3 regions of the Comamonas sp. JNW genome follow, and region 3 is predicted to be linked to each of the others. Evidence: riboswitches for the same ligand, from Rfam matches in the RefSeq annotation. Region 3 holds a riboswitch; each other region holds the start of a gene.
What was found. A riboswitch is a leader RNA that binds a small molecule or an ion and turns the genes downstream of it on or off. The one in region 3 is predicted to bind cobalamin.
Positions count from the first base shown of each region.

Region 1 (6,189 bases), on a different contig from region 3:
CCATTGCCCATCAGCCATTGCGAGCCGTAGGACGATGCAGCATAGCGTTTGTTGGCCAGATTGCGGCCCACCAGGTTCAAGGTGGTTGTGCGGTTCAGGTTCCAGCCCAGCACCGCATCGGCCACCGTGTAGGCGGGGAGCTGCGCGGTATTGGCGTTGCTGGTGTAGCGGCTGGCAACATGGCGCAGACCCAGCGATGCGCGCCAATCGCCCGTCTGGTAATGGGCCCAGGCATTGGCCGTGTAGCGCGGCACATTGGCCGGCTGGTTGCCAGCGCGGTCAATGGCTGTGGCGCCTTCGAGCAGCTCGTCGAACTGGGCATCCGCATAGCCCAGGTTGCCCTCGAAGCGCCAGGCCTTGGTCGCCCGCCAGCTGCCTGCCAGCTCGATCCCCTTGGACGACTGCTTGCCGCCCTGGATCGACAGCGCGGGGCGGTCCGGATCGCGGGTGATGATGTCTTTCTTGCGGATATCGAAGACCGCCAGAGTCCATTCGCCCTGGCCATTGGGCAGCTGCTGCTTGATGCCCACTTCCACCTGGCGGCCTTTGCTCAAGCTAAAGCCGGTTTGCGACTGGGTCAGCGACAGCAGGCTGTTGACCGGGTCATGGCCTGTGCTGACTTGCGCATACATGCTGGTGTGCTGGCCCAGCTTGTGCGTGAGGCCCAGGCGCCAGGAGGTGCCGCCCAAGGTCTTGTCAAAGCGGGCTTGGCTGAGCAAATCCATGCGGTCAAAATCATAGAGGTCGCGGCGCAGGCCGGCCATCAGCAGCCACTGCTCGCCCAGCTTCCAGGCGTCTTCCAGGTAGAAGGCGTTTTGGCGGATGCGCGAGGTCATGCGCGGCTTGTAAGGGTCTGGGCTGTCCCAGTAGCCACTGGTGCCACCGGTCAGCGGCACATCGGATTCACCGGTATAGGGCGAGCTGTTGAGCGCGGTGAACTTGGCCTGCGACACATCCCAGCCCATCGCTATCTCATGCTGGCCGGGCTTGAAAACGGCGCCTAAGCGGTTGCCGCTTTGCTCCAGGTCGTGGCCGATCTCCAGGTAGTCGTAGCGGTGAACCGTGCGCGTGCTGGCATCGTAGTCATAGCCTTCGATGTTCTTCCAGTGGCGGTCGGCCTTCATATGGTAGGTCTCGTTGCGCAGCACCAGCGCCTCGCTCACATTCCACTCGGCCCTCAATTTGTAGCGCTGGTCCTTGTAGTGGATGTCGCTGTCGAGAAAGTTGAAATTGCGGTCGCCCAGCGCCGCCACCGGCTTGCCATCGACCACCGGGGTGCCAAAGTAGCGCTCGGGCCTTTGGTCGCTGACATCGGCCGTCAGGTCCAGGCGCAGATCGCTGCTCGCCTGCCAGCGGATGGCGCTCATGATCTTCTTGCTGTCGCTGTTGCCCAGTTGGCGCTCGCCATCGGTGCGATCGCCGTAAACATCCAGGCGGTAGCTCAGGCTGTCGCTCAGCGCGCCGGTGCTGCCCAGGCCCGCGCGGGCGGTGCCGTGGGAGCCAGCGCCCAGCAGCAATTCGGTCGATGTACTGCGGCTGGGTTCCTTGCGCACCGCGTTCACCGTGGCGCCCATGGTGCCGCTGCCGTACATCAGCGATGCGGGGCCGCGCAGCACATCAAAGCGCTCATAGCCCCAGCTGGAATTGGGATAGGCCACGGTGCCGGCTGCAACCCCCAGGCTCAGCCCGTCTTCGGCCACGCCGACCGAGTTCACACCGGTAAAGCCCCGGCTGGAGAACGACAGCCCGCCATTGCCAGGCGTGCCATTGGCACTCAGGCCCACGCTGCGGCCCACGGCATCGACCACCTCGTAGTCGGCACGCTCTTGCACCTGCACGGCCGAGACCGAGCTGACACTGGCGGGCAGGTCCTGCAGCGGCACGGCCAGCTTGCTCGCCGAGGTCGACGGCAGCTGGAGCGCATTGGGCTCGCTGCGCTGGTCGCTCACCACCACTTCAGGCAGTGAGGCTTCTTGGGCATGGGCTACTGTGATGCCCAAGGCGGGCAAACACAGAACACAGGAGCTGCCAACCAGGCGCAAGGAGGAAGAGAGCCGCTGGGCGGCCAGGAGCCGGTTTTTCGGAAAAGGAACTGCAGTCATTTCAACAAAAGGCGCTAACTGCCTGATGCGGGGGCTGCACTGCACGCGGTCACCCCCCAAGACGGGGTCGCGCGAAGAACCGCCGTCCACACCCCGCAGACAGTTGAGAGAGCACGTGCTGGCCAGAGGCACAGCGCGCACTGCGACTAGGAACAGGCCGGTCTCCGGGCTTACAGGCGGTGCAGCGCAGGCGCTGACCCGGTAGCCGGTCTTCCCAGGGTGCGGGTGTCTTATTGCCTGGCAGGCGTGGACACTCTCTCAACCCCAGTGACTGGGCCCGCGTGGGAGCGGGCCGCATCGGCTACGTTTCCTGTCTACCGTTGCGGGGGCAGCCAAGGCTTGGGGGAGCGCACTCCCGACCTTGTTCCCGTTTCACTCGCATGCGAGCACCTGTAGATAGGCTTTTTTCAAAGCGCAGCCAGTGTACCAGCCGCAAGCCCGGGCAGTGCCTTTTGGCCATGGCCTGTGTCAGCTGGGCGATACAGCGCATGCCCCAGTGGCTGTATCAGCCCTGCGGCAGCCGCGTCGCATAGCCGATGAAGTCAGTGCTGCGCAGCTGGCCCAGCAGCCACTGCCGAAAGCTGGCCTGGATTGGGCGCTCTCCCCCGCCCCGGCGGGTGTAGAGGTGGAACTTGGGCGTTCTGTCCATCGGCAGTTGTCGCAGCAGCTCCGCCCCAAAGGGTGCGAGCAGCTTGCCGCTGTGGATATAGCTGAGCGCATCGACATAGGACAGTAGGCCCACGCCCTGCCCGCTGAGAACGGCTTGCAGCATCGCATCGTGCGTGTGCAGCAGCATGGGGCTGACATGCTTGCCGCCGGGCTCCAGGCCCAGCATCGCATAAATGTCCTGCCACAGACTGTTGTGCGTCAGCGGCGATATCAGCCGGTGGTGCGGCAAATCCTGCGCTGTCTCCACCGGGTGCTCGGCCAGCAGCTGCGGCGCAGCCACGATCACCTTGAGGTCTTCGAGCAGCGGCGTTTCATCGAGGTGGTCCACACCGCCGTAGCCCCAGACAATGGCTGCATCCAGATCGCCGCTATCGAACGAAGGCAGCTCCACACCGATGGAGATGCGCAGATCGAGCTCCGGGTAATCCTTGGTGAACGAGGGCAGCGAGCGGATCAGGTACTGGGTTGCAAAGTATGGGCTGACCTGGATATGGAACTGCGCAGCCTTGTGGTGGGAGCGCACGGCTTCCAGCCCCTGGCTCAGTGCATCGAGCCCCTGCTCCACATAGTGGTACAAGGTCTGCGCCTCGGCGCTGGCCGCCAGGCCCCGCGCGCCGCGCTCGAACAGTTGCACATCCAGCGCACTTTCCAATTGCTTGAGTTGCTGGCTGGCGGCCTGTGGCGTCAGGCACAGCTCGTCGGCCGCCTTGCGGATCGAGCCATGGCGGTAGACGGACTCGAACACGCGCAGTGGCTGCAGGGGCGGGAGCTTGTATTTCATGGAGGAGCGCCAGGCCAGGAGAGGCAGAGCCCGGGCTGGCGATGATTATAGGTCGCAGCCCGGCGCCCAGCGGGCCGGCATGCCACCGCTCTTGCCTGCTGCGCCCTGCCCCGCTGATGCATAAAAAAACGCATCCAGAAGGGATGCGTTCGGGCTGGCGCAGCGCTCAGCAGCGCATGGCCTTACTGGACCGGATCACCATGCATCGGCAGACCGGTGCGGTCCCGGCTGCTGACCAGGGCGATGAGGCCAATGATTGCCGCGCCAATGAGGTAGTAGGCAGGCACGACCGGGTTGCCGGTGCGGGCAATCAACCAGGAGTTGATCATCGGCGCGGTGCCGGCAAACATCGCCACAGCCACGTTGTAGCTCAGCGCCATGCCCTTGAAGCGCACGCTGGTGTGGAACATCGAAGGGATGATCGAGTAGATGCTGCCCAGCAGCATGGCCAGACAGAAGTTGAGCACCATCAAGGACGAGATCTTGGCGGCGGTGCTGCCTTCGAGCAGCAGGTGAAAGCAAGGCACGGCCAATACCGCAATCGCCAGGCTCGCAGCGATCATCATCGTCTTGCGACTGAGCTTGTCGGCCAGCAGGCCCATGATGGGAATCATCACCACCAAAAAAAGCTGCGGGCCCAGCGAGAGCTTGAGGCCGGTGGCCACATCGACATGCAGCGCGCTGACAAAGTAGGTCGGGATATAGGTGACGACGGTGAACAAGGTGACATTGGTCACGATGATGATGCCAGCGGACTGGAACAGCTCTTTCTTGTGCGTGGCAAACAGCACCTTCCAGCTCGCCTGGGCCAGTGCGTCATGCTGCTGCTTCATGGCCATGAAGGTGGGGGTCTCTTCCAGGTACTTGCGGATATAGAGGCCAATGGCGCCCAGCGGCAGCGCAATCAGAAACGGAATGCGCCAGGCCCAGTCCAGGATCTGCTCGGCGCTGAAGAACATCGTCAGAATGGCCGAGACCGAGGCACCGAAGAAAAAGCCCGCCATGCAGCCCACCTCAACCCAGCTGGTGAGCAAGGTGCGGTTGCGGTCGCGGCAGTACTCGGCCACAAAGATGGCCGCGCCACTGGCCTCGCCACCGGCCGACAGCCCCTGCATCAGGCGCAGCACGATCAGGAGCAGCGGCGCGGCAATGCCGATGCTCGCATAGCCGGGCAGCACGCCAATCAAAAAGGTGGAGATCGCCATCATGATGATGGTGATGGTCAGCACCCGCTTTCTGCCGTACTTGTCGCCCAGCGAGCCAAAGAAGATGCCGCCAATGGGCCGGGCAAAAAACGCAATCGCAAAGGCCGCCCAGGATGCGGTGATCTGCATGGTGGGCGAGCTGGTGGCAAAGAACACCTTGCCCAGCACCGCTGCCAGGTAGCCGTAGACCGAGAACTCGAACCACTCGACAAAGCTGCCCACCACCGAGGCCAGCACTATGCGGTTGAGCTCCTTGGACTGCACCGCGCGCGGCGCCGCCGCCGCATGGGGGGATGACCAGTCCGAAAGGCTTGCACTTGGGGCGGCAAAGCCATCTGCCATGGGATTGTGGGTGCGCATCGGGAAGTCCTTGGTGTCCTGCAGGGGGAGAAATATGGGAAAGGACCAGCGGCTATGCCGCTGGACTTGGGCACGCGATCAGGCCGGGGGCAGCGGCGTGGCCTGGGCGTAATCGGTTTTGGCTTGTTCGGCGCTGATATAGCCATAAGCCACATCGCGCTGCACCAGCGCGGTGGGGCGCAGCGCCGCATCGCCGTTGCCGCCACCGCCGGGCAAGTCCAAAATCAATCGGCGCCCAGCCGGGATCTGCTGCTTGCCCTTGCCGCGCAAGGCGGTGCCGTCGTCCAGCGACACCTTGCCCAGTGCGCCGCTTTGGCCGCCGTTGTGGCCGCGCGCTGCAAAATGCACGCGGTCAAACATGGCGTTCAGGTCAAACTCAAAGCCTTCTGCCGAGCCCACCTCGATGCGCTGGCCCAGGCCGCCCCGCCAGCGGCCGGCGCCGCCCGAGTTGGGCCGCAGCTCCTTGCGCCAGATGATGATGGGGCCGATGCTCTCGGTCACCTCGACCGACATGGCCTGCACGCCACTGGGGAAGGCGGTGGCGCTGAGGCCATCGCTCGAGGGGCGCGCGCCGGTGCCGCCGGTGTTGAACATCAGGATCTCGTGCTGCTGGTTGCGCGTGGCCGGGCTGATGCCCTTGAAGCGCATCTGCAGGTTCCACAGCGAGCTGGCCCCTTCGGCCGGAATCTCGCCCTGGCAAATGGGTTGCAGCGCGCCGAGCACCACATCGGGGATCAGGTGGCCGATGACATGGCGCACCGACACCGGGCGCGGGCGGTGGGCATTGAGGATGCAGTCCTCGGGCGCGCTGATCTCAAAGGGCTCCAGCGAGCCCCAGTTGTTGGGGATCTCCGGCGCAATCGCGCATTTGAGCGCATAGGAGGCATAGGCCTTGGTGTAGGTCAGCGGCACATTGATGCCGTAGCGGCTGGGATCCGAGGTGCCGGTGAAGTCGGCTCGCAGCTTGTCGGCCGCAATCTCCACGGCCACGACCAGCTCGATGGGCTTCTCGTATCCGTCCACGGTCATCGCGTAGCGCTGCGTGCCGTCGGGCAAGGCGGCAATGCGCTCG
Region 1 is NZ_QETI01000005.1:191,203-197,391, forward strand. Features, by position in the region: gene DCO45_RS09850 (TonB-dependent receptor) at 1-2,000, opposite strand, end outside; cobalamin riboswitch at 2,240-2,511, opposite strand; gene DCO45_RS09855 (LysR substrate-binding domain-containing protein) at 2,608-3,552, opposite strand; gene DCO45_RS09860 (MFS transporter) at 3,735-5,117, opposite strand; gene DCO45_RS09865 (hydantoinase B/oxoprolinase family protein) at 5,196-6,189, opposite strand, start outside.
Region 1: another riboswitch for cobalamin. It lies ahead of DCO45_RS09850 (TonB-dependent receptor); the one in region 3 lies ahead of DCO45_RS10700 (TonB-dependent receptor).

Region 2 (6,189 bases), on a different contig from region 3:
AGCCCGCTTTGTGGCTTTGCCTGGTGAAATGGGCGAACTCGGTATCTACGCCCGCCACACGCCGTTGATCACCCGCATCAAGCCGGGTTCGGTGCGCATTGAGAAGGCCGACGGCGGCGAAGAGTTCATCTTCGTGGCTGGTGGCATTCTCGAAGTGCAACCCGACTGCGTGACCGTGCTGTCCGACACCGCTGTGCGCGGCAAGGACCTGGACGAGCAAAAAGCGGTTGAAGCCAAGCAAAAGGCTGAAGAAGCCCTCAAGAACGCCAAGGGCGAGCTTGACCTGGCCAAGGCCCAATCCGAGCTGTCCGTCATGGCCGCCCAGATTGCCGCCCTGCAAAAATACCGCAAGAAGCGCTGATCCGCTGTTTGCGCAACTGCCACAGGAAAACCACCGCATGCGGTGGTTTTTTTACGCCCGTACCGGATGCGTCGGAGCAGGCCCCGTCTGCAGCACCTGCTGCATATGGATGGTTTGCCACAGCGGGTCGGCATCCTGGTGCAGGGTGATAAAACCCTGGCGCTGCCAGAAGGTTTGCGCGCCTGGCAAAAAAGGATGCGTGTGCAGGTAGAGCCGCTGCACACCCTGCTGCAGCGCCCGCTGACGCAGCTGCGCGAACAGCACGCCAGCCAGGCCTTGCCGGCGCCAGGCCGGATCCACATACAGGCGCACCACCTCGGCGGTGCCTGCACTGGGCACGGTCAGATGGGCAAAGCGCCCGTCATAGGCGCGGTAGGCAATGCTGCCGATGACGCTGTCGCCCTGCCAGGCCGCCAGCATGCAGCCGCCGGGCGATGCGTAGACCGAGGCAAAGTCGCGCAGGTCGGCCTGCGGCGTGTTGGTATCGACCCGATCGCCGAACATGGTCTGGCGCGCCGCCTGCAAAAAGGCCGCCACCGGCGCGAGATGTTCAACGCGGCGGATGCCGTATGCGCTGGGTGTAGTGGGTGGGTGGTTCATGGCCATCAAACGGCCTGCAGCTTAGCATGCAGGCCCTGTAAATCGGCTACAGTACAGCCACTTTGGTTTCGCAAGAACATGCGCACGGCAGGGTGCCGGGGCATGAGGGAATCCAGGGAGCGCGAGCCGGCAGCCAGCGCCCCAAACGGAACTGCCCCCGCAACTGTAGGCCACGAGCAGGCCATCCATGCGCCACTGAACTGCGGTTCGGGAAGGCGATGGTCTGCGCAGACCGGCCAGTCAGGAGACCTGCCAAGGTCATGCATTCACAACCCACTGGCAAGCCCCTGGTTTGCACAGAGAAACAGGCATGCCACCGGTTTGCGCGCTGCAAGGCGAACATCGCAAACACCGGTGATGCAAACCCATTCATGGCGGATGTGCGTGTGTTTTGATCATGACCGGCGGGGTGTCCGGGCGGTGAGCAGCGTCTCGTCTGCGCAAGCCTGTCCTGGCTCCACCGGGCAGCGCCCCGCACCGGATCGGCTCGCACGGCCCGCATGCCCAGCCTCTACCTGGAGAGACGATTCCGATGCCTGTTCGCCGTTTTGCGCTGCCTGCCCTGTTGGCTACCTGTGTATTCACCTCGCTGTCCGCCTGGGCTGCCCCTTATCCGATGCAGCTGCACAACTGCGGCTACGCGGTGTCCCTCAAGCAGGCGCCCGCCTCGGTCGTCACCATCGGCCAGGCCGGCACCGAGATGCTGTATGCGCTGGGTCTGGGCGACAAGCTGGTGGGCACCTCGCTGTGGTTCAACGCCGTGCTGCCCCAGTTCAAGGCGATCAATGACAAGGTGCCACGCCTTGCGGACAACGACCCGAGCTTCGAGTCGGTGATCGGCAAGCGCCCGGCACTGGTGGTGTCGCAGTTCGAGTGGATGGTCGGCAAGGACGGCGTCGTGGGCACGCGCGAGCAGTTCCATGACCTGGGCATTGCCACCTATGCGATGCCCTCCGACTGTGAAGGCAAGAACAACCTCAAGGGCGCCGATGGCACCCGCACCGCGGCCTACGATGTGCAGGCGCTCTACAAGAGCATCACGCAACTGGCGCAGCTCTTTGATGTGCAGCCCCAGGGCGAGCGCCTGGTCAAGGACCTGCGCGAGCGCCAGGCCAAAGCGGTCGCCAAGGTCCAGGCGGCGCAGCAGCCGAACCTCTCGGCTGCGCTGTGGTTCTCCAGCGCCGATCTGGCCATCGACCCGTATATGGCTGGTAAGAATGGCGTTGCCGGCTACATGCTGCAGACCTTGGGCCTGCGCAATATCGTCGACTCGTCCGAAGAATGGCCCACCGTGGGCTGGGAGACGATTGCCAAGGCCAACCCCTCGGTCCTGGTGATCGCCCGCATGGACCGCCGCCGCTTCCCTGCGGACGACTACCAAAAGAAGCTGGAGTTTCTGAAGATGGACCCGGTCACCCAGCACATGGATGCGGTCAAGAACAACCGCATCGTCATTGTTGATGCCGATGCGCTGCAAGGCTCGATCCGCCTGGTCGATGGCATGGAGCAGATCAGCGATGCGGTACGCAAGCTCGGCCCAGCGGCCGCGCGTTGATCAGCCGCTGATGCAAGGCTCTGCATGATGGTGGCAACGGCATCAGCGCGCCCATCGGCGCTGCGCAGGCCGCTGCATGGGGCCGCCTGGTGCCTGGGCGCGGCACTGGCGATGCTGCTGAGCGTGGCGCTGGGCATCACCATTGGCGAGACGGCGCTGTCGCCCAGCCTGGTGCTGCAGGTGCTGGCCAACAAGCTGGCCGGTGCCCACTACGCCATCGATCCCATCAGCCAGGGCATTGTCTGGAACTACCGCCTGCCCCGCGCGCTGGTGGCGGCCAGCTGCGGCGCGGGCCTGGCGGTCTCGGGCGTCATTTTGCAATCGCTGCTGCGCAATGCGCTGGCCGAACCCTATTTGCTCGGCATCTCTGCCGGGGCCTCCACCGGCGCAGTGCTGGTGACCGTCGTGGGCATCGGCGCGGGCGCCATCTCGATGACCGTGGGCGCCTTTTTTGGCGCGCTCTGCGCATTTGCACTGGTCGCCCTGCTGGCCCACGCCGCCGGCAGCGGCGGGCTGCGCAACAGCGGCCAGATTGTGCTGGCCGGCATTGCGGGCTCGCAGCTGTTCAATGCGCTGACCTCGCTCATCATCACCAAGTCGGGCAGTGCCGAGCAGGCCCGGGGCATCATGTTCTGGCTGCTGGGCAGCCTGAGCGGCGTGCGCTGGCCCGATACCGTGCTCACGGCCTGCATCGCGATCACCGGTTTGCTGCTGTGCCTGCTGCATACGCGCGCGCTCGATGCCTTCACCTTTGGCAGCGAATCGGCGGCCGCGCTGGGCGTGCCGGTGCGCCGTGTGCAACTGGTGCTGCTGCTGGCCGCGGCGCTGATGACGGCCGTCATGGTCTCCATCGTTGGCGCGATCGGCTTTGTCGGCCTGGTGATTCCACATGCCGCGCGCATGCTGGTCGGCGTCAGCCACCGGCGACTGGTGCCTGCCAGCGCGATGATGGGCGCGGTGTTTCTGATCGCCGCCGATGTTCTCTCGCGCACCCTGATCCGGGGCCAGGTGCTGCCCATTGGCGTCATCACCGCCCTGGTCGGGGCGCCGGTGTTTGCCGTCATCCTGCTCCAAAGCCAGCGGAGGCGCGGATGACGGCGGCAGCTGTGGTCAAGGCGGATCAACCCGTGTTGCAGGCCTGTGCGCTGGGCCTGCGCCTGCAGGGCCGGCCGGTTGTCGAGCAGCTCAGCCTGCCGGTGCAGCGCCACGAAATGCTGGGGCTGATCGGCCCCAACGGCTCGGGCAAATCCAGCCTGCTGCGCTTGCTCGCCGGTGTGATCCGGCCCAACGAGGGCCAGGTGCTGCTGCAGGGCCAGCCGCTGCACAAGAGGGGGCGCCGCGCCGTTGCGCGTGAGCTGGCCCTGGTGGCGCAGATGGCCGAGACGCAGGATGCCATCAGCGTCGAAGACGCGGTGGCGCTAGGGCGCACGCCCTGGCTGTCGGCGCTGCAGCCTTTTGCCGCGCAGGACTGGGAGGCCGTGCAGCAGGCCCTCGATGCCGTGGGCATGGCGGACCGCCGCCACAGCGCCTGGCACAGCCTCTCGGGCGGCGAGCGCCAGCGCGTACACATCGCACGCGCGCTGGCGCAGCAGCCCGGTGTGCTGCTGCTCGATGAGCCCTGCAACCACCTCGATATCCACCAGCAGCTGTCGCTGATGGCCTTGATCCGCAGCCTGCCCGTCACCAAGGTCGTGGCCCTGCATGACCTGAACCAGGCGCTGGCCTGCGACCGGCTGGCCGTCATGCAGCAAGGCCGGCTCGTTGCGCTGGGCAGGCCCGAGCAGGTGCTCGATGCCGCGCTGCTGGCGCAAGTTTTTCGCGTCGAGGCCAGCGCGCTGGTCGACCCCTGGGACGGCAGCCGCGTGCTGCGTTTTCGCCCGCTTTCTTCTTCCTGACTGTGAGCCGATATGCCCACCCTGAACCACCGAATCTGGCTACCTGTTGTGTTGAGCGCCTTGCTGTGCAGCCAGGCGGGCGCAGAGACTTTTGAAGTCAAGATGCGCAACCGCAGCGCCACCGGCGCAATGACCTATGAGCCCGAGTTTTTGCAGATCAAGCCGGGCGACAAGGTCAAGTTCCTGGCTAGCAGCAGCGGTCACGATGCGGTCAGCATCCCGGGCATGGCGCCCGCCGGTGCCAAGCCCTTCAAGGGCAAGATCAACGAGGAGATCGAGGTCAGCTTTGATGCCCCGGGCCTCTATGGCGTGCAGTGCCTGCCCCATTACGCGATGGGCATGGTGATGCTGGTGCAGGTGGGCGATGCGCCGCTGCCCGGCCTGCAGGTGCCCGCCGAGGTGCCCGAGCGTGCGCAGCAACGCTTCAAGGACATCGTCAGCCGCGCCTCGGCGCCGCGCTGAATGGCTGCAGTGATTATTAGCGACACAAGACAATGAACAATTTCACATGGATCGCCCGGGCGAGCGGCCTGGCCTTGCTGGCTGTGATGGGTGGCCAGGCACAGGCCGGCGCGCAGGACGAGGCCAAGGGCTTGATCGAGGGTGCGAGCCTGGGCATGGTCAACCGCATGGTCTATGAGCAGCTGGACTACCGGCACGGTGACAGCACGCGCGTGGTGTCGGGCGGCGCGCGCTCGGACAAGGCCGCCGAAGCGGCCTATGGGCTGATGATGAACTTCAGCTCGGGCTACACGCAGGGGGTGGTTGGCCTGGGGCTGGATGCGCATGCCTATGGCGGCATCAACCTGGGCTCGGAGGCCGACAAGGTGCGCAGCAACCCGCGCTATATCGCCAAGGACGGCACGGACCTGCAGGACAGCTTTGGCCGCGCAGGGGCGGCGCTCAAGCTGCGCTGGTCGTCGACCGAGCTGAAGGTGGGTGAGATGCGCACCAAGAACCCGATCTTCCACTCGTCCGACACCCGCCTGCTGCCCGAGACCAACCGGGGCTGGCAGATAAGCAGCGACGATATTGCGCAGCTGACGCTGCAGGCCGGTCGCTTTACCCGCTGGGCCGACCGCAATGCGCGCAAGAACGGCCAGCCCCTGCTGGCCAATTACTCGGGCGTGCAAGGCGATGCCTTCAGCTTTGCCGGCGGCAGCTGGACTACGCCCTGGAGCGGGCTGAGCCTGTCGAGCTACGTCGGTCAATACGAGGATGTCTGGAACACCTGGTACCTGGGCGGCGTCTACAAAAAGGCGCTGGCCGAGAAGCAAAGCCTCTCGCTGAGCCTGAACCTGTACCGCAACAAGGACACCGGCGCGGCCAAGGCCGGTCGGGTGGACAACCTGACCTGGAGCCTGATGGCGACCTATGCGGCCGGCATGCACCAGCTGGGCCTGGGCTACCAGAAGGTCGATGGCGATACGCCGTTCGACTATGTCAACCGGGGCTCCATCTGGCTGGACAACGCGATGCAGCTGTCGGACTTCAATGCGCCGCATGAGGCGTCCTGGCAGCTCAAGTACGAGGCCGATCTGGGCCAGTGGCTGACACCGGGCCTGCGCGCGGGCGTCGCCTATACACGCGGCTCGGGCATTGACTACAGCCGCGCCGGCAGCGTGTACGCCAACTACCTGGGCGCCAGCGGCCGTGGCGGCCGCCACTGGGAGCGCGACATGCTGCTGCGCTACACCGTGCAGCAAGGCCAGGCCAAGGGGCTGGCGCTGCAGCTGCGCTACGGCGTGCACCGGGCCAACCAAACCCAGGGTGAGCTC
Region 2 is NZ_QETI01000011.1:145,659-151,847, forward strand. Features, by position in the region: gene DCO45_RS16495 (F0F1 ATP synthase subunit epsilon) at 1-361, shown strand, start outside; gene DCO45_RS16500 (GNAT family N-acetyltransferase) at 413-961, opposite strand; cobalamin riboswitch at 1,008-1,233, shown strand; gene DCO45_RS16505 (ABC transporter substrate-binding protein) at 1,494-2,516, shown strand; gene DCO45_RS16510 (iron ABC transporter permease) at 2,541-3,611, shown strand; gene DCO45_RS16515 (ABC transporter ATP-binding protein) at 3,608-4,411, shown strand; gene DCO45_RS16520 (pseudoazurin) at 4,424-4,873, shown strand; gene DCO45_RS16525 (OprD family outer membrane porin) at 4,906-6,189, shown strand, end outside.
Region 2: another riboswitch for cobalamin. It lies ahead of DCO45_RS16505 (ABC transporter substrate-binding protein); the one in region 3 lies ahead of DCO45_RS10700 (TonB-dependent receptor).

Region 3 (6,189 bases):
CATCGAGGTGGCAATCGCCATCTTGATCGCCAGCTCCGGCGCCACGCCCTGGGTGCCCAGGATGTAGGTGATGAAGGGCACCAGCACCATGCCGCCGCCAATGCCCAGCAGGCCCGCCAGAAAACCGCCGATCAGGCCCAGAAACGACAGCGGCAGCAAAACAAGAGGATCAGTCATGGCGCGCAGTAAAAAGGCCACCTGAAACAGGTGGCCTGAAACCCCGCTGTCGCGGAGAGGAGAAGACAGGTTGGGCGGAGCCTGCCCGAAAAAATCAGGTGTTCGCAGCGGATCCACTGGACCGTCATCCTGAACCGGGGGTTCAGGTGGGCGAGGGCAACCTATCGTTGGGTTCATCTGACGCGAGACGATCACGCTCAATAGGTAATGTACCAAGCCCGTGCTCGTAGAGCATTGGTTCAAGGAACTATAAAGTCCAGCAGGGCTGCGAACGCTTTCATTGTAATCGCTCGCGCCTGCCGCACCCACCAAAACTGCAATTCAATGTGCCTGGATTGGTCAAAAAAGATAGCTGGTTAGCCAGATTGAGCAATGGGTGGCGTGATATTTTGCAGCCAGGCATTGCATGGCGCGGCAATCTGGTGTTGGCGCCTGCTCGCGGCAGTGCCTCAAGCGCTGGTGCCCAGGGTGTCGGCCGGTTGCGCGGGGGCCGGCGCCAGCGCCGCGTCCAGCCGTTGCATCACCGACTGCACACGGGGCGCATCCCAGTCCAGGCTCGCCTGGTCCCCAGGGGCGGTCTGGGCCTGGACCTCAACCATCGCGGCAGACTGCGCAGCAGCTTGCGCCTGCAGGGCGTCTGCGGTCTGGCTGAGCTGGCTGTTTTGCACTTGCAAATCAAGCAGGTCAAAAGCGACATTGAGGGCCGCCAGCACAGCGATGCGCTCGCGGCCACGGATCTTGCCCGCGTCGCGGATGCCGCTCATGGCCTCATCGACATGCTTGACGGCAGCCAGCAGACGTGCTTCCTGGCCTTCGGGGCAGCCCAGCATATAGCTTTGCTGCATGATGTGTACTTCCAGCTGTTTCATCATTCGTCCTGGTCAAAGGTCTTGGGCAGGCGTTCGATCAGTGCATCCACGCGGGCGCGGGCCGCTGTCAGGCGCGATTGGAGGGAGTCGCGCTCCTGGGTCAGGGTGGTGACTTGCTCTTGCAATTGGGCGTGGGCGCGTTGCAAAGCCTCATGACGGCTCAGCAGTGCCTCCACCCGCTCAAGCATCAGATCCATAGAAGGCGTAGTGGCCATAGAGAGACAGTCTTCTTAAGTGCGCAATGGGTTTAACGCTAAAATTGTACCCGTTGGTGCTCGCCCCAGTGGTTCACATGGGGGCAGTTCAACGGGAAGCAGGAGCGCTGCTTGTGCCCTACAAGCCTTGCGCAACCTGCGCTGCCCCCGCAACGGTAAGCGATGGTTGGCTTTTGCGCCATCCACAGCCACCACTATGCCACTGAATACCTTGAACAAGTGTTTGGGAAGGCGTGTGCTGTGTCATCGCCAGCCCGGATACCGGCCAACAATAGTGGAGGCGCGTGGCTGAGGCCTTGCCGCGGCTTCCGTGTTCCCCATTGCCGGCGGGGAGGCTGGCGCGGGGTGGTTCATCACCAACTCAGTGCATGTTTTCCTCTGCTTTTTCGACACGCCCCTGCGCGCGTCCCGCGCTTGCGCCCCGCTCGGGCACCCTCCATACCCCCCGTTTTTTGGCCTTGGCCATCGCAGCGGCGTTGCCCCTGTTGGCGCTGCAAGCTCAGGCGCAGCAGGCTACAGCCGCCCAGGAAACAGAGGGTAAGAACCTGCAAGAGATGGTGGTAACCGCCAACCGCATCGAGCAGCCGCTGTCCGATCTGGTGGCCGACATGTCCATCATCGATGCGCAGACCATCGAGCGCCAGGGCCCGGGCAGCGTGGCCGATGTGCTCGCGCGCGTGCCGGGCATCCAGATTTCGCGCAACGGCGGGCCGGGCACGACGACCAGCGTGTTCATGCGCGGCGCCGATTCGCGCTTTACCGCTGTCTATGTTGATGGCGTGCGCATGGATTCGCAATCGACCGGCGGCGCCTCCTGGCAATCGATTCCGCTGGCGCTGATCGATCGCATCGAAGTGCTGCGCGGCCCGGCCGCTGCCGTCTACGGCTCGGACGCGATGGGCGGCGTAGTGCAGATCTTCACCAAGAAAGGTGAGGGCACGCCCCAGCCCTATGTCGGCCTGGGCTTTGGCAACCGGGGCACGTTCACGGCCGAGGCCGGTATCTCCGGCGGCGCCGACGGCTGGGATTACGCGCTGGGTCTGAACCGCTCGCAGACCGATGGCTTCAATGCCCGCACCGTGGCCACCGCCAACCCAGACAAGGACGACTACCGCAGCAATGCGGTCAGCGGCCGCCTGGGCTACCAGCTCAACGGCCAGCACCGGCTCGAAGCCACCTTGCTGGCCAGCGATGTGAACTCGGGCTATGACAGCAGCCTGACCGAGGACGACCGCAGCCTGAACAAGATGTATGCGCTGGGCCTGAACTGGCAGGCGCAGTGGACCGAGCACTACAGCACCAAGCTGCAGTTCAGCCAGTCGCGCGACTATTACGAGACCCGGCCCTCGCCCTACCAGACGGACACGCGCCTGCATAACTACCTGTTCCAAAATACCTGGCGCCTGGGCGTCCACACCTTGACGGCCGCACTGGAGCGGCGTGACGACGCGCTGACGAATGGCGGCATTGACCGCGACCGCCACCAGAATGCGCTGGCGCTGGGCTATGGCCTGAACACCGGCCCGCACACGGTGCAGCTGAACCTGCGCCGGGATGACGACAGCGAGTTCGGCGGCAAGACCACCGGCAGCGCTGCCTATGGCTATGCCTTTGCAACCAACTGGCGCGCCACCGCGACAGTGGGCACGGCCTTTCGCGCGCCCACGCTCTACCAGCGCTTTAGCGAATACGGCGACGCATCGCTGCAGCCCGAGAAAAGCCGCAATGCCGAGCTGGGCCTGCGCTGGGCGCAGGGTGCCGACAGCTTCTCGGCCACGGCCTACCGCAACCGGGTCACCAACCTGATCAACTTCTCGTCGCCCGGCAGTTGCGACAGCGAATTCGGCTGCTATGCCAATGTGGGCAAGGCACGCCTGGAAGGCATTACCTTGGCGGCCACGACCAAGCTGGGCGCGTTCAACCTGCATGGTTCGGTCGACTTCCAGAACCCGCGCGATACCGAAAACGACAAGCTGCTGGCGCGCCGCGCCAAGCGCTATGCCACCCTGGGCGCCGAGACGCGTGCAGCCGGTTGGACCTGGGCGGCCGACCTGCAGACCAGCGCCAAGCGCTTTGACAATGCCGCCAACACCAATGTGCTGGGCGGCTACACCTTGTTCAACCTGTCGGCGCAGACCGAGGTGGCCAAGGATGTGAACCTGATCGCCCGTATCAACAACCTGGCCGACAAGCGCTACCAGACCGCACGCACCTATGCCACCGAAGGTCGCAGCGTGTATGTGGGTGTGAAGTGGATGCCGCGCTGAGCGCAGAGGGGATAAGCCAGCCATGACAGAGACGACGGTTCAGGACCGCCCAACGGCCGCTTGCGTGGCACTGCTGATTGCGGCGCCCGCATCGGGCCAGGGCAAGACCACGGTGACGGCAGCCTTGGCGCGCCTGCATGCCCGCCAGGGCCGGCGGGTCCAGGTGTTCAAATGCGGCCCGGATTTTCTCGATCCGCAGTGGCTGCGCCTGGCCAGCGGCCAGCCCGTGCATGCGCTGGATCGCTGGATGAACGGTGAAGTGGATGTGCGCGCACGCCTGTTTCAGGCCGCGCAAAGCAACGATGTGCTGCTGATCGAAGGCGTGATGGGCCTGTTCGATGGTGCCAACAGCGCGGCCGAGCTGGCCAAGTCGCTGGGCATCTCCGCTGTGGTGGTGGTCGATGCATCGGCCATGGCCGCTACCTTTGGCGCCATTGCCCATGGCCTGCAGCACTATGACCCAGGCCTGCAGCTGGCCGGTGTGCTGGCCAACCGCGTGGCCACTGCCCACCATGGTGAGCTGCTGCGCAGCGGCCTGCGCGACCCGGCACTGTGGCTGGGCGCGATGCACCAGGTGAGCCTCGATGCTGCGAAACCGCGCGCCAACCTGCTGCCCGAGCGCCACCTGGGCCTGGTGGCAGCCCATGAGCTGCACGACGCTGCCGAGCGCCTGGATGCCGCCGCCGACGTGCTGGCGCTAACGCCGCTGGGCCAGCTGAGCTGGCAAGAGTGGCAGCAGCGCTGGACGGTGGCCTTTACCGCGCCTGCTGTTGCCGCCCCGGTGCCCGCCTGGCTGGCCGGGCGCCGCATTGCCGTCGCCCGCGATGCCGCTTTCAGCTTTATCTACACCGCCAATCTGGAATGCCTGCAGGCCATGGGCGCCGAGCTGGCCTTTTTCTCGCCGATCGCAGGCGACCGCCTGCCCGCCTGCGATGCGCTGTGGCTGCCTGGCGGCTACCCGGAGCTGCACCTGCCCGCGCTCAAGGCCAATGCCGGCTTGCAGCTGGATCTGCAGGCGCACCTGGAACAGCGCAAGCCCGTCTGGGCCGAATGCGGCGGCATGGTGGCACTGGCCGAGGGCCTGACCGACCTGGACAGCCGCTGGCACAGCTTGTGGGGCTTGCTGCCAGCGCAGGCCGTGATGCACCAGCGCCTGGCGGGTCTGGGCATGCAGCAGCTGCTGACGCCCTGGGGCATGCTGCGCGGCCATACCTTTCACTATTCCAAGCTGCAGAGTGAGGCCCTGGAAGTGGCGCGCAGCAGCCGCCCGGGCCAGGCGGCCGAGAGCGGCAAGGGCGAAGCCGTCTACCAGCAGGGCAGCATCCATGCGAGCTATTTCCATGCCTGGTTTCCCTCGTGCCCGCAGGCCGTAGCGGCCTTGCTGGGGGTGGACATGCCGGTGGTCGATCCGCAGGCCTGGCACCGTGAGGCGTTGAACGCCTAAGATGCGCGGCATGGATGACTCTCTTTTCCACGTTGATGGAGCGCCGCTGAAGCTCTTGCTGCTGGGCGGGCAGAAATCGGGCAAATCACGCCAGGCCGAGCTGCTGGCGCGCGCCTGGCTGCAGGCCGATGCCGGCCGCAGCGCCAGCCTGGTCGCCACCGGCACCGCGTATGACGCCGAGATGCACGAGCGCATTGCGCGCCACCAGCGTGACCGCCGCGCCCGCGTGCCGCAACTGGCCACCGTGGAGGCGCCGCGCGACGTCGCCCAGCAGCTGCTGGCGAGCAGCCGGCCCGAACACCTGCTGGTGGTCGACTGCCTGACCCTGTGGCTCACCAACTGGTTGATGCCGATGGAGCCTCCAGCGCTTTCACCTGCGCAAGCCTGGCAGGTACAGTGCGATGCCTTTGTCGCTGCCCTGCAGGCCGCACCGGGGCCTGTCATTTTGGTCAGCAATGAGATTGGCCTGGGTGTCATTCCGATGGGCCGCGAGGTGCGCGCCTTTGTCGATGCGCTGGGTCTGCTCAACCAGCAAGCGGCAGCGGCCTGCAACCGCGTGCAACTGATGGCAGCGGGCTTGCCGCTGCAGATGAAATGATGGCCTTGTTGATGGCTCCCCGACCCCTTTTGCGGCAGGCACTGGCCCGTGTGGCGCTGATGCTCGCGTTGCCGATGGCCCAAGCTGCGCCGTCCGCCAGCGTCGATGAACTGCGCCTGCAACCCTTTGCCAATGCGCCGGTCTGGAAAGACCAGGACCTGGTTGCTCCCGTGGCCATCGTCGACGACCGGGGCCGCAAGGTCCAGCTGGCGCAACCACCGCAGCGCATCGTGAGTCTTCTGCCGTCGCTCACCGAGAGCACCTGCGCGCTGGGACTGTGTGAGCGCCTGGTGGGGGTGGACCGCTATTCGGACTGGCCCGCCTCGGTCAAGAAACTACCGGTGGTGGGCGGCGGTCTGGACCCGAGCGTTGAATCCGTGGTGGCGCTCAAGCCCGATGTGGTGCTGCTGTCCGATGCCTCCAAGGCAGCAGAGCGCTTGCAGGCGCTGGGCCTGAAGGTGGTGGCGCTCGATGTGAAGTCCAAGGCCGATATCCACCGCGTGCTGGGCACCCTGGGCCAGCTCCTGGGCGTGCCCCAGGCGCAGGGCGCTGACCGGGTCTGGCACGCGCTGGAATCGGGCATTGATGCGGTGGTGCGCGACCTGCCCGAGCGCACGCG
Region 3 is NZ_QETI01000006.1:79,251-85,439, forward strand. Features, by position in the region: gene DCO45_RS10685 (sulfite exporter TauE/SafE family protein) at 1-177, opposite strand, end outside; gene DCO45_RS10690 (cell division protein ZapA) at 627-1,046, opposite strand; gene DCO45_RS10695 (hypothetical protein) at 1,046-1,261, opposite strand; cobalamin riboswitch at 1,299-1,546, shown strand; gene DCO45_RS10700 (TonB-dependent receptor) at 1,816-3,528, shown strand; gene DCO45_RS10705 (cobyrinate a,c-diamide synthase) at 3,551-4,972, shown strand; gene DCO45_RS10710 (bifunctional adenosylcobinamide kinase/adenosylcobinamide-phosphate guanylyltransferase) at 4,983-5,570, shown strand; gene DCO45_RS10715 (ABC transporter substrate-binding protein) at 5,582-6,189, shown strand, end outside.